Regions from separate parts of the Paeniglutamicibacter kerguelensis genome, predicted to be linked through region 2. Evidence: riboswitches for the same ligand, from Rfam matches in the RefSeq annotation. Region 2 holds a riboswitch; the other holds the start of a gene.
The links. Region 2 has a riboswitch for S-adenosylmethionine ahead of JOF47_RS15350 (OsmC family protein). Riboswitches for the same ligand answer to the same signal wherever they lie in the genome.
Positions count from the first base shown of each region.

Region 1 (5,478 bases), on a different contig from region 2:
GGCTGGTTCCTGGCCGGGGACGGCGCACGCTTCGACGACGACGGGGACATCTGGATCCTGGGGCGCACCGACGACGTGATCAACATTTCCGGGCACCGGCTTTCCACCATCGAGATCGAGTCCGCGCTTGTCACCCACCCGGCCGTGGTGGAGGCGGGGGTGTGCCCCACGGTCGACGCGAAAACCGGGCACGCGGCCACCGCCTTCGTGGTGCCCTTCGACAAGAGCATCGTGGGAACCTCGTTGCCCTACGAGGCGCTGGCCCGGCAGCAGGCCCTGCTTGCCGAGCTCCGCCACCACGTCGCCGTGCAGATCAGCCCGATCGCCAAGCCGCGCGACATCGTCTTTGTGCCCGATGTGCCCAAGACCCGCTCGGGCAAGATCATGCGCCGCCTGCTCACCCAGCTCTTCGAGGGAAGCGCGCTGGGTGACACCACCAGCCTGCAAAACGAACCGTGCATCGCGCAGATCAAGGAAATCTGCGAGGCCTAGCGCGCGGGGTTGGCTGGGACAAGGTTGGCTGGGACCGCAGGGAATCCAGCCAACCTTTCTCCTGCCGGGCAGCCCATAGGCATATACTGTCCTTACGACAGTATAGTGAGCACAAGGAGAACTGCCCATGCTTTTTGAAGACCAAGTTGCCCTGGTGACGGCGGCAGGTGCCGGAATCGGCAGGGCTATCGCCCTGCGCCTCGCGGCAGACGGTGCCGCTATCATCGTCTCGGACGTCAACGACGAGGCCGGCGCGGAAACCGTTGCGCTCATCGAGGCCGCAGGCGGACGCGCGGCGTACAAACATGCCAACGTCGCCGACGTGTCCGAGGTCGGATCCCTTGTCCCCTTCGCCCTGGAATCGTTCGGCCGGCTGGACCTGGCCGTCAACAATGCGGGCGTCGGGGCTATGCCCAAGCCGGTCCAGGACGTCGCCGTGGCCGAATGGGATCGCGTCATTAACGTGACACTGCGCGGCACCTTTCTGGCCTTGCAGTCCCAGGTTGCGCATTTCACCGCCCAGGGCAGCGGGTCGATCGTGAACATCGCCTCGCTGGCCGGGATCAGCGCCACCCCGCAGCTCACACCCTACGGCGCCGCCAAGCACGGGGTCGTTTCACTGACCCGTAGCGTTGCCAAGGAAAACGCCGCCCTGGGCATCCGTGTCAACGCCGTCGCTCCAGGCGCGATCGAAACCGCCGCTCTGGCCTCGCTCCCGGACGAAGCCAAGGCGGGTTACGCCGCAGAGATCCCGTTGAAGCGTCTGGGCCAGCCCGAGGAAATAGCCAACGCGACCGCATTCTTGCTTTCGGACCAGGCAAGTTTCATCACCGGTGTCGTATTGCCTGTCGATGGCGGGACCGAGGCCTAGGTCCATGGAAAACGCCTCAGAAAATTCCGCGCTCATCAACATGCTGCAAAGCATCATGTCCCAGTGGACATCTCCCGATTTCATGACGGCCGTCGCCGCCCGGGAGGGTATCCGCCTGGATCCCGCCTCGCTTGTCGCCGTGACCATCCTAGGTTCCCACGGGCCGCAGCGCCCATCTGTGCTGGCCACCCGCATGGTCACCGGGGCGTCAAATATCTCCAAGATCGCCGGGCGCCTGCAGGATGCTGGTCTGGTGGAAAAACTGGCGGATCCCAAGGATTCCAGGGCGTCACGGATTGCCCTGACCGTTGCCGGCACGGAGATTGCCGCCGCGTTGGTGCGTTCGGGAAATTCCCTGGCTTCCGATTTGGTCGGCGAATGGTCGGCCGGGGATCGCGACGACCTACTGCGCCTGCTGACCCGTTTTGAGGTCGAGACGAAGCGCATGGCCGCGGAATTCAGGCAAGATCACTCCTAGCGCGAAATGGTCACATAGGCCATGGCACCTTCATGGCTCACGGAGACGTTGCCTACGTTTGCCTCAACCGCCAGATCGTAGAGGTCGACGGCCGTGCGGATGCCGGCGATGTCGCCGTGGGCCTTGAGCAGCTTCAGGTAGGCGTTGGACCGGGCCGAACCGCGGATGAGCGAGGCCAGATGCAGCGACCCGTGGTCCTGGAGCTGGCTGCCCAATCCGGAAATCACAGCTCCCACGTCCGGGACCAGGTGCAGCAGGCCCAAACCCAAAATGGTTTCGTAGCGCCGCCCGTCGACAGGGGAAAGCATGTCCCGGCACTCAAGGGTGATGCGCCCGGGCACCTCCCCGCCGGCGGCCCGGCGAATTGACTCGCGGGCCACCTCAAGCATCGGCGCGCTCAGGTCCACCAGCGTCGTGGAGCGCCGGCCGGCAACATGCAAAAGCGCCGTGGCCCTGGCCGTCCCCACCGCCACCTCGAGCAGCGGGCCATCGCCCGCACCGAGGGCCCGCGCGGCGAAGGCAGCGTATTGGTCGGGGCGGGTCCCCCAGAAGACCCTGTTGTAGGTCGGGGAACCAAGCATGGCGTCATAGGCCTTGGCCCGGCGTGCATAGAACCCGGGGTCCCCAAAGAAGGTTTCGCTCATCCCACCATCGTGCGGCCGGGCGTGGAGGTTGCGCTAGTGCGTGGGGGCGGCGGCATGGCGCCGCAGCAAGGCGGTGTCGACCTCGAGCATCTGCCCGTTGCGCATGATGGGTGTCTTGCGTCCCGGAACCAGTGCGTCGAGGGTCAGCCTGATCAGGGTTCCATGGGCCACCACGACGATGCGCTTGCCCTCGTGACGCTCCAGCAGCTCGCAGAGTGCCCGGATGCCGCGTGCGGCCACGGCTTCCTCGGGCTCGGCCGAGCGCAGCAAGATGTCGATTTCCTCGCGCGGCAGGTCGTAGACCACGCGGCCCTCGGCGTTTCCGTAGTGGCGCTCCCGGAGCCCGTCCATTTTTTCGGTCAGGGCCAGGCCCAGGTTTTGCCCGATGAGTTCCGCGGTTTCAACTGCGCGGCCAAGCGTCGACGACGCAAGGACATCCCAACACGAGCCGTCCAATTCCTGGCCGGCAGCATGGGCCTGTTCGCGCCCCGCATCGTTCAACGGAATGTCCGTTTGGCCCTGAAGACGGCCTTCGGCATTCCAGGCTGTTTCCCCGTGACGGACCAAAACCAACGTTGCACTCATGCCCACAAGCCTAGCCCGGCAAAATCCCGGCCATGGAGGCGGTGCAGATTCTTCGATTTTCGTCTCAACATACGCAACCTAAGCTCACATTCTTTGGCTGTCGGGCGATTTCTTGCCACAATGGAGCAAAACCCCATCCCGAGCGGCCGAGAGATCTGGTTCCATGACGCCGCAGCAACCTTCCACACTCCGGTGGACAAGGTGCTACCGCCAGAAACGATGGAGAGCGCGTAAGCAATCTTCGGTGCTGAACCCCTGAGGGGACCCCATGCGGGCCCCGTCCCGGGGCGCCCAGCGCCGCATTGACCCGGGAGAAGCACCACCCCAAGCCCCACAGGCGGGGGCCGTCCGCACCCCGGATGGCCGTTGCCACATACGCAAGGAGTCAGCCACCCTCATGGCCGAACATCAATTTGGATTCCGCACGCGCGCACTGCATGCCGGCGGCACCCCGGATGCCGAGCACGGTTCCCGTGCCGTGCCGATCTACCAGACCACGTCATTTGTCTTCAAGGACTCCGACGATGCCGCGAACCTCTTTGCCCTGCAGAAGTACGGCAACATCTACTCGCGCATCGGCAACCCGACCGTTGCGGCCTTCGAGGAACGCATCGCCTCGCTCGAGGGCGGCATCGGCGCCGTCGCCACCGGCTCCGGCATGGCAGCCGAGTTCATCACCTTCGCGGCTCTGGCCGGCGCGGGCGACCACATTGTTGCGTCCTCCAAGCTCTACGGCGGAACCATCACCCAGCTCGACGTGACCCTGCGCCGCTTCGGTGTCGAGACGACGTTCGTCGACTCCACCGATCCGGCCGAATTCGCCGCGGCCATCCGCGAGAACACCAAGGCCGTCTACACCGAGGTCGTGGCCAACCCCTCGGGCGACATCGCCGACCTCAAGGGCCTGGCCGAGGTCGCCCACGCCGCCGGCCTGCCGCTGGTCGTGGACTCCACGCTGACTCCCCCGTACCTGCTGCGCCCCATCGAGCACGGCGCCGACATCGTGATCCACTCGGCCACCAAGTTCCTCGGCGGGCACGGCACCACCCTCGGCGGCGTCGTCGTGGAAGCCGGCACCTTCAACTGGGGCAACGGCAGGTTCCCGTCGATGACCGAACCCGTCGCGTCCTACGGCAACGTCTCCTGGTGGGACAACTTCGGCGAGTACGGCTTCCTGACCAAGCTGCGCAGCGAACAGTTGCGTGACATCGGACCGGCGCTTCCGGCGCAGTCCGCGTTCCAGCTCCTGCAGGGCGTCGAGACACTGCCGCAGCGCATGGATTCGCACCTTTCCAACGCCAAGGCCGTGGCCGAATGGCTGGAAAACGACCCGCGCATTTCCTACGTGAACTACGCCGGCCTGCCGTCCCACCCGCACCACGAGCGCGCCAAGGAACTGCTGCCGCTGGGTGTCGGCTCGGTCTTCAGCTTCGGCATCAACGGCGGCCGCGCCGCGGGCACTGCCTTCATCGAAGCGCTGCAGCTTGCCAGCCACCTGGCCAACATCGGCGATGTGCGCACCCTGGTGCTGCACCCGGCCTCCACCACCCACCAGCAGCTCACCGCTGACCAGCTGGTCGCGGCGGGTGTACCGGAGGACCTGATCCGTTTCTCCGTGGGACTCGAGGACCTCGAAGACATCCTCTGGGACCTGGACCAGGCCTTGACCGCCTCGCAGCAGGTGCTGAACGCACCGGCCGAGGAAGTCTACGACGGGGCCGCATGCTCCATCGAAGCAGCACGCGCCGCAGCCACGACGGGAGCCAAGTAATGACCGCCACCGATATCCGCACCTGGGTCGGCCCGAACGCCGCCGAACGCCTGGACATCCTGCGGAACACGAAGTCGATTGCGATCGTCGGAGCTTCCAACAAGCCCTCGCGCGCCTCCTACTTCGTCGCGACCTACCTGCTGTCGAGCTCCAAGTACAAGGTCTATTTCGTGAACCCGGTGCTCGACGAGATCCTGGGCCAGCCCGTCTACAAGTCGCTCGCCGACCTGCCGGAGACCCCGGACATGGTCGAGGTCTTCCGCAAGCACGACGACCTGCCCGGTGTGCTTGACGAGTCGATCGCCGTCGGCGCGAAGACCCTGTGGCTGCAGCTCGGTTCCTGGCACGAGGAAGTCGCGGCCAAGGCCGAGGCCAACGGCCTGGACGTGGTCATGGACCGCTGCGTGAAGATCGAGCACGCCCGCTTCCACGGCGGCCTGCGCCTGGCCGGATTCAACACCGGCGTCATTTCCTCCAAGCGCCAGCTTCTGGCCTAGGCCGTTTGGCTTTGCCCTCGGGTGTTCACCGTTTGTGGTGAACACCCGAGGGTTTTTTATGCCCCGGTAAGCCCCGGAAGATCCTCGCGGGCCATCATGGTGGTGAGGTGCCACAACCTGCGGTCGCTCCCATCGGCGGA
Region 1 is NZ_JAGIOF010000004.1:347,629-353,106, forward strand. Features, by position in the region: gene acs (acetate--CoA ligase) at 1-492, shown strand, start outside; gene JOF47_RS20915 (SDR family NAD(P)-dependent oxidoreductase) at 620-1,363, shown strand; gene JOF47_RS20920 (MarR family winged helix-turn-helix transcriptional regulator) at 1,368-1,841, shown strand; gene JOF47_RS20925 (class I SAM-dependent methyltransferase) at 1,838-2,485, opposite strand; gene JOF47_RS20930 (histidine phosphatase family protein) at 2,519-3,070, opposite strand; SAM riboswitch class I at 3,201-3,296, shown strand; gene JOF47_RS20935 (O-acetylhomoserine aminocarboxypropyltransferase/cysteine synthase family protein) at 3,468-4,841, shown strand; gene JOF47_RS20940 (CoA-binding protein) at 4,841-5,338, shown strand; gene JOF47_RS20945 (ArsR/SmtB family transcription factor) at 5,395-5,478, opposite strand, start outside.
Region 1: linked by a shared signal. The riboswitch ahead of JOF47_RS20935 (O-acetylhomoserine aminocarboxypropyltransferase/cysteine synthase family protein) and the one ahead of JOF47_RS15350 (OsmC family protein) in region 2 are both predicted to bind S-adenosylmethionine.

Region 2 (5,478 bases):
GCCCGCATGGCTATCCGCAAACGGGCAACGTCCATCCATCCGGACCTGCAGCCCTTGGGTTTCAAGGTCCTTTCGATCCTGGTGCGCGAACAAGCCCAGCAGCAGGTCGTCTTGGCCGAGGAACTTGAGGTGGACAAGGCAACCATGAGCCGGACCATCAAACAGCTGGAGTGCCAGGGATTGGTCAACCGGGTTCCCGATCCAGCCGATGGCCGGGCCATGCTCGTGAGTATCACCGAGTCCGCGCGGGCAGGTTTCGCCGCCGCGGGTTCGCGGTCGCGAGCGATGCTGATCGAACGGCTTTCCACCTGGGAACCGTCTGAAATCAAGCGCTTCTCCGTTCTGCTCGGAAGGCTCAATGTCAGCGACGTGCTGAGGCAGGAAGGCTAGCCTCGGATTCGTTGGCCGACGGCCCCGCATCTTCCCCTTGACCGGGAAGGTGCGGGGCCGTCGTCGTTCACCGGCTTGCCGCAGGCCGGAATGGGATTCCAGGAAGGGGATGACCCGCTTTCCGCCCGGCGTTCCCCGTGAAACGCACTAATATGGTGTCCATGGAAACTCCTAGCTCCGGGCGAACCCCCGACGTCGATCAGCCCGCCGATCCGCAGGTGCTGGAGCCATTGATGCAAGAGGTCGAGAAGCAATTTTCGATCATGGCCGTCAAGGCCCGTACCGCGATCCGCAAGCGTGCGCTGGAAATCCACCCGGAGCTGCAGCCGCTGGGCTACAGGGTGCTGTCGATTTTGGTCAGGCAACAGGCACAGCAGCAAATAGTCCTGGCGTCGGAGCTGCATGTGGACAAGGCCACCATGAGCCGGACCATCAAGCAACTGCAGAGCCAGGGCTTGGTGACCAGGGAACCGGACCCCAGCGATGGGCGTGCCATGCTGGTCAGCATCACGGATACGGCTCGGGAAGCCTGGAACGCATCCGGGGCACGGGCCCGGAGCCTGATGCGCGAAAGGTTGGCAAACTGGGACCCCTCCGAGATCCGGCGTTTTGCGGACTTGCTGGCACGGCTCAACGACTCTGAGTCGGACCAGCACGAGGGCTAGACGTCGGCGGCACCCGATCGGTCAGACCCCAACGAGACACCCCCCGTCGAGAATCAACCCGCTGGCAGGGCCCTCGGCGCTTCCGTGGTTTGCCATTTGTTCATCGCGTCGCCATTGGCATATGTGATCATTTCGTTAGAACGCACGGCGGTGCTTTTCGCCATTTCATGGCCAAACCCCGGTACGCTCAACACCTAAGGAAGCACCTTAGCGATCACTCACTTGCATCATCATCTTTTTCGCGGAGGAAAAATGACTCAGCCGGCCGACAACCAGCCGCAGTTCAATGGTTCTGCTCCGAACCAGGGAGCGCCCATGTACATCCAAAACAGCCCCGAGCAGATGCGCGGCGCCCAGCTTGCCCAGACCTCGATGATCCTGGGCATTCTTTCGCTCTTCGTAGTCGGGATCATTCTTGGCCCGATCGCCATTTCAAAGGCCAAGCAGGCCGAACAGCTGCACACCGCGGCAACCGTCGGCAAGGTGACCGGCTGGATCGGTACGATTTTCGGCATCCTGAGCATCCTCTGGATCGTGCTCCTCGTGGTCATGAGCGTCGCCGCGTCCCAGTCGTAATCCGTCGCAGAACCATGGAAATGGCGGCCCAGTTCAGGATTCAAGTCTTGAACTGCTCCCCGGAAGTTGGACTGAATAATTCAGTTCCATACTTCCGGGGAGTTTTTCATGTATCCACATAGTTCATTGACCGCCGAGCAACGGCTGGCCGCCGTCGATCTCTTCGAGGAAGGATTCGGGCATGTCGCGGTATCCTCAAGACTTGGAGTCAGCGCCGGTGCCGTTGAGAAGCTCGGGGAACGTTTCAGGATTTGGGGTAGGGCAGCGTTGGAAGGCAAACCGACCAAGCAGGTGTATTCCTTCGAGTTCAAGCTCGAGCTCGTCCGCCGGTACCTCTCCGGCGAGGCGACCGCGATGGACCTTGCCCTCAAGCACCAGCTGAATTCCCCGGCCCAGGTCCGCAACTGGGCGAAAATATACCGGGAACAGGGCGAGGACGGACTGCGCCCCAAGCCCAAGGGCCGACCGAGGGCGGCATCCAGTCCCGAGCCGACCGAACTCACAGAGCTCGAGAAGCTGCGCCGCGAGAACCAGCGCCTGCAGGCCGAGAACGCCTACCTAAAAAAAGTGCGGGCCTTGAGGAACCACCCACCGCGCTGAAGATCAGCGCGGTGATCGCCCTCAAGGCATCCCACCCCCTGCCCCTGCTCCTGGCCGCGGCAGGGCTGCCCCGTTCCACGTTCTTCCACCGCCAGGCAGCACTCAAGACCCATGACCGGCACGCGGACCTCCGCACCCGGATCCACGAGATCTTCACCGAGGCCAAGGGCCGCTACGGGCACCGGCGCATCCACGCCACCCTGGCCCGCGACGGACGGCACGTGGCCCGCAAGACCGTGCTGAAACTGATGCGCCAGGAGAATCTGGCCTGCAAGGTCCGCAGCCGCCGCCGCTACTCCTCCTACAAGGGCCAGGTCGGCAAGATCGCCGAGAACAAGCTCAAGCGCGAGTTCGACACCGCGGCGCCGAACCTGAAGTGGGTGACCGACGTGACCGAGTTCAAGGTCGCGGACCGCAAGGTCTACCTCTCGCCCGTCATGGACCTCTTTGACCGTTCGATCGTTTCCTACTCGGTTTCGGAGTCGCCGACCGTCGCCTTCACCAACCAATCACTCATCGGGGCCATCGAGACCCTGGCCGCCGGCGAGGCCCCGATGGTGCACTCGGACCAGGGATTCCAGTACCAGCACTCCAGCTGGCAGAAGCTCCTCAGCGACGCCGGGATGGCCCAGTCCATGTCGCGCAAGGGCAACTGCCTGGACAACGCGGTGATGGAGAACTTCTTCGGGCACCTGAAGGAAGAAATGTTCCACCACCACGAGCACGCCGGCATCGAGGCGTTCACCACCGACCTGAAGGACTACATCCGCTGGTACAACACCGAGCGCATCTCGTTAACGCTCGAGTGCCTGAGCCCGATGGAATATCGGGCCCAGGCACTCGCTGCGTAGACTCTTGCTTACCGAGTCCAACTTTCGGGGGCCAGTTCATCTTGGGTGGACCGCCATTTTTGTGTCTTGCCTGATTCCCGATCGCCACCCGGAACGGTTTCGGTTTTCCCCGATTCCGATTGCTGCACTGGTCGGGTTTGAAGCTGGTTCGAGTGATCGCCCGCCGGGCGCTCGTGGCTTTGCCGTCCGTGGGCAAAGTATCCGACAAGGATCGGAATCTTCATGAAGCACGGTTGGCGCATTCGGAACCACAAGTGCACCTGTGGTCATTTCACCGGTGCCGACATGGGAACTTACGCCGTATGCAGTTGGGCTCAGATAGGCTCAAGTCGACCGGATGTTCCGCCATGTGGAGTCCGGCAACCACAGCTATCGCGTTGGAGGAAACATGACACAGTACCCGGAACCAATGCGCGGCCAGCAGCTTGCGCAGACCTCGATGATCCTCGGCATCCTCTCCCTGGTGATCCCGCTGGTCGGTATCGTCCTGGGCATCATTGCCATCAAGAAGGCGAAAGAGGCCGAGCAGCTGAACACCGCCGCGACGGTCGGCAAGGTGACGGGCTGGGTCGGCACCATCATGTGGATCCTGACATTGATTCCGTTTTTGCTGCTCATCCCCTTCATTTTTGTCTCCGGGGCCTAAGCGGCGGCGCTACCGTTTTGGATGCGGGAGCCTCCCCGTTTCATGACGCTGCGTGAAGCATTTGCTTGTCTCCCCCGCAGCGACCCCGGCACACTTGTCAACAGAATCACGAGTTCCAACCATTCACGACCCTGGTCGGTTGGACGGCAACCCCCTTCGTCATAGCGGGGTGCTCCAGGTGAAGATTCGACGCCGTCCAACCGGATCGGCGTAAGTATGGCGTCGTGATTGGCACGCGCCACCACGGAAGGATCTATTTCCCATGTCCGAAACCCTGCTCGAAACCACCCCCGACATCCTGCGTGCCCAGAAGCTCAATGCGGCCGGAAACGCCTGGGGCGAGCGCATCGCGGCAAACACCGCGAGCGCCTCGTTGACGTTCAAGACCAACGGGATCGCTGTCGGCTCGGTGGCCACCGAAGTCACCGCCGGCAAGCACAGCTTCCTGGTCGACGAACCCGTCGGGCTGGCCGGGGACGACGCCGCGGCAAGCCCCGCCGAGTACGCGCTTGGAGCGTTGATTTCCTGCCAGGTGGTCGTTTACCGCCTGTACGCACACCAGCTGGGGCTCAAGATCGATTCACTGGACATCGATGCGGAGGCAGACCTCGATGTGCGCGGGCTCTTCGGAATCGATGAAACGGTCCGTCCGGGCTTCGGCGGCGTCCGACTCAAGGTGAAACTGTCCGGCCCCGAAACCCGCGAACGCTACGAGGAGCTGCAGGCAGCCGTCGACGACCATTGCCCGGTCTTCGACATCATCGCGAACCCCACGCCGGTCACCGTCGAACTGATCACCGCCGACTAGACGTAGGCAGCGTCCGCTCGAGGGGGCCACCCGCCAATCAGGCGGGTGGCCCCCTCCTTGCGCATGTGCGGCCGGCGCCGCATATGTTCGGACACCACCCCTTATAACACATGCTTTCCGATGCGCCACCAGAGCAGAGGCGCCGCCGAGGCGCTCCAGCACCATCCGATTCTCATTTTGTGACGTACGCCCGTCATAATAGTCAGTGTCGTTTCGTCGAATCGGAGCAATCAGACGGTATCTCCGACCGACGTTTCCGGGCCTAGCGGGCCCAGATCAAAGACTGTGGCATGGTCTTGATCCAGATAGACCACCAGCCGGGAAGCCATCAATGCATAAGCAACACTGTGCCTCGAAGCGAACGAGAACCAGGTTATCCATTCGACCATCTGTGGCTCACGCCTTCGGATTGGCAACTTTGCGTGACTCTCTGTATAGTCCACCCCCCCGAAATTCCCCGGAAGCAGCCGGAGCGCTCCGGGAATGCGCGGCGTGTGACAAATCAGACACCTCTCGCGCAACGGCTCGACCGCGCCGCCTCCCTGTGAGCAAAGTCGCTTCAATTGCCTCCGGTGGTGTTGCATGACACCCATGAGCAGAACTTCCGTGACAATTGAAAACGAATCGCCGGTTCAACGTGGAACCGTGGGCGAGGCCCGGGTCGGCACCGACACCGGGAAACCCGACAATGAACTAAAGCGCGGGCTAAGCAGCCGCCACCTACAGATGATCGCCATCGGCGGCGCCATCGGCACCGGCCTGTTCGTCGCCTCCGGAGGCACGATCTCACAGGCAGGACCCGGCGGAGCACTCGTTGCCTACGCTCTGGTCGGCCTGATGGTGTTCCTGCTGATGCAGTCGCTCGGTGAGATGTCGGCGAAGATCCCCGTCGCCGGTTCGTTCCAGACCTATGCAACCCGGTTCGTGTCCCCGTCCTTTGGG
Region 2 is NZ_JAGIOF010000001.1:3,361,688-3,367,165, forward strand. Features, by position in the region: gene JOF47_RS15325 (MarR family winged helix-turn-helix transcriptional regulator) at 1-390, shown strand, start outside; gene JOF47_RS15330 (MarR family winged helix-turn-helix transcriptional regulator) at 552-1,055, shown strand; gene JOF47_RS15335 (DUF4190 domain-containing protein) at 1,308-1,631, shown strand; gene JOF47_RS21990 (helix-turn-helix domain-containing protein) at 1,740-2,231, shown strand; gene JOF47_RS15340 (IS3 family transposase) at 2,243-3,082, shown strand; gene JOF47_RS15345 (DUF4190 domain-containing protein) at 3,471-3,728, shown strand; SAM riboswitch class IV at 3,833-3,951, shown strand; gene JOF47_RS15350 (OsmC family protein) at 3,991-4,536, shown strand; gene JOF47_RS15355 (amino acid permease) at 5,128-5,478, shown strand, end outside.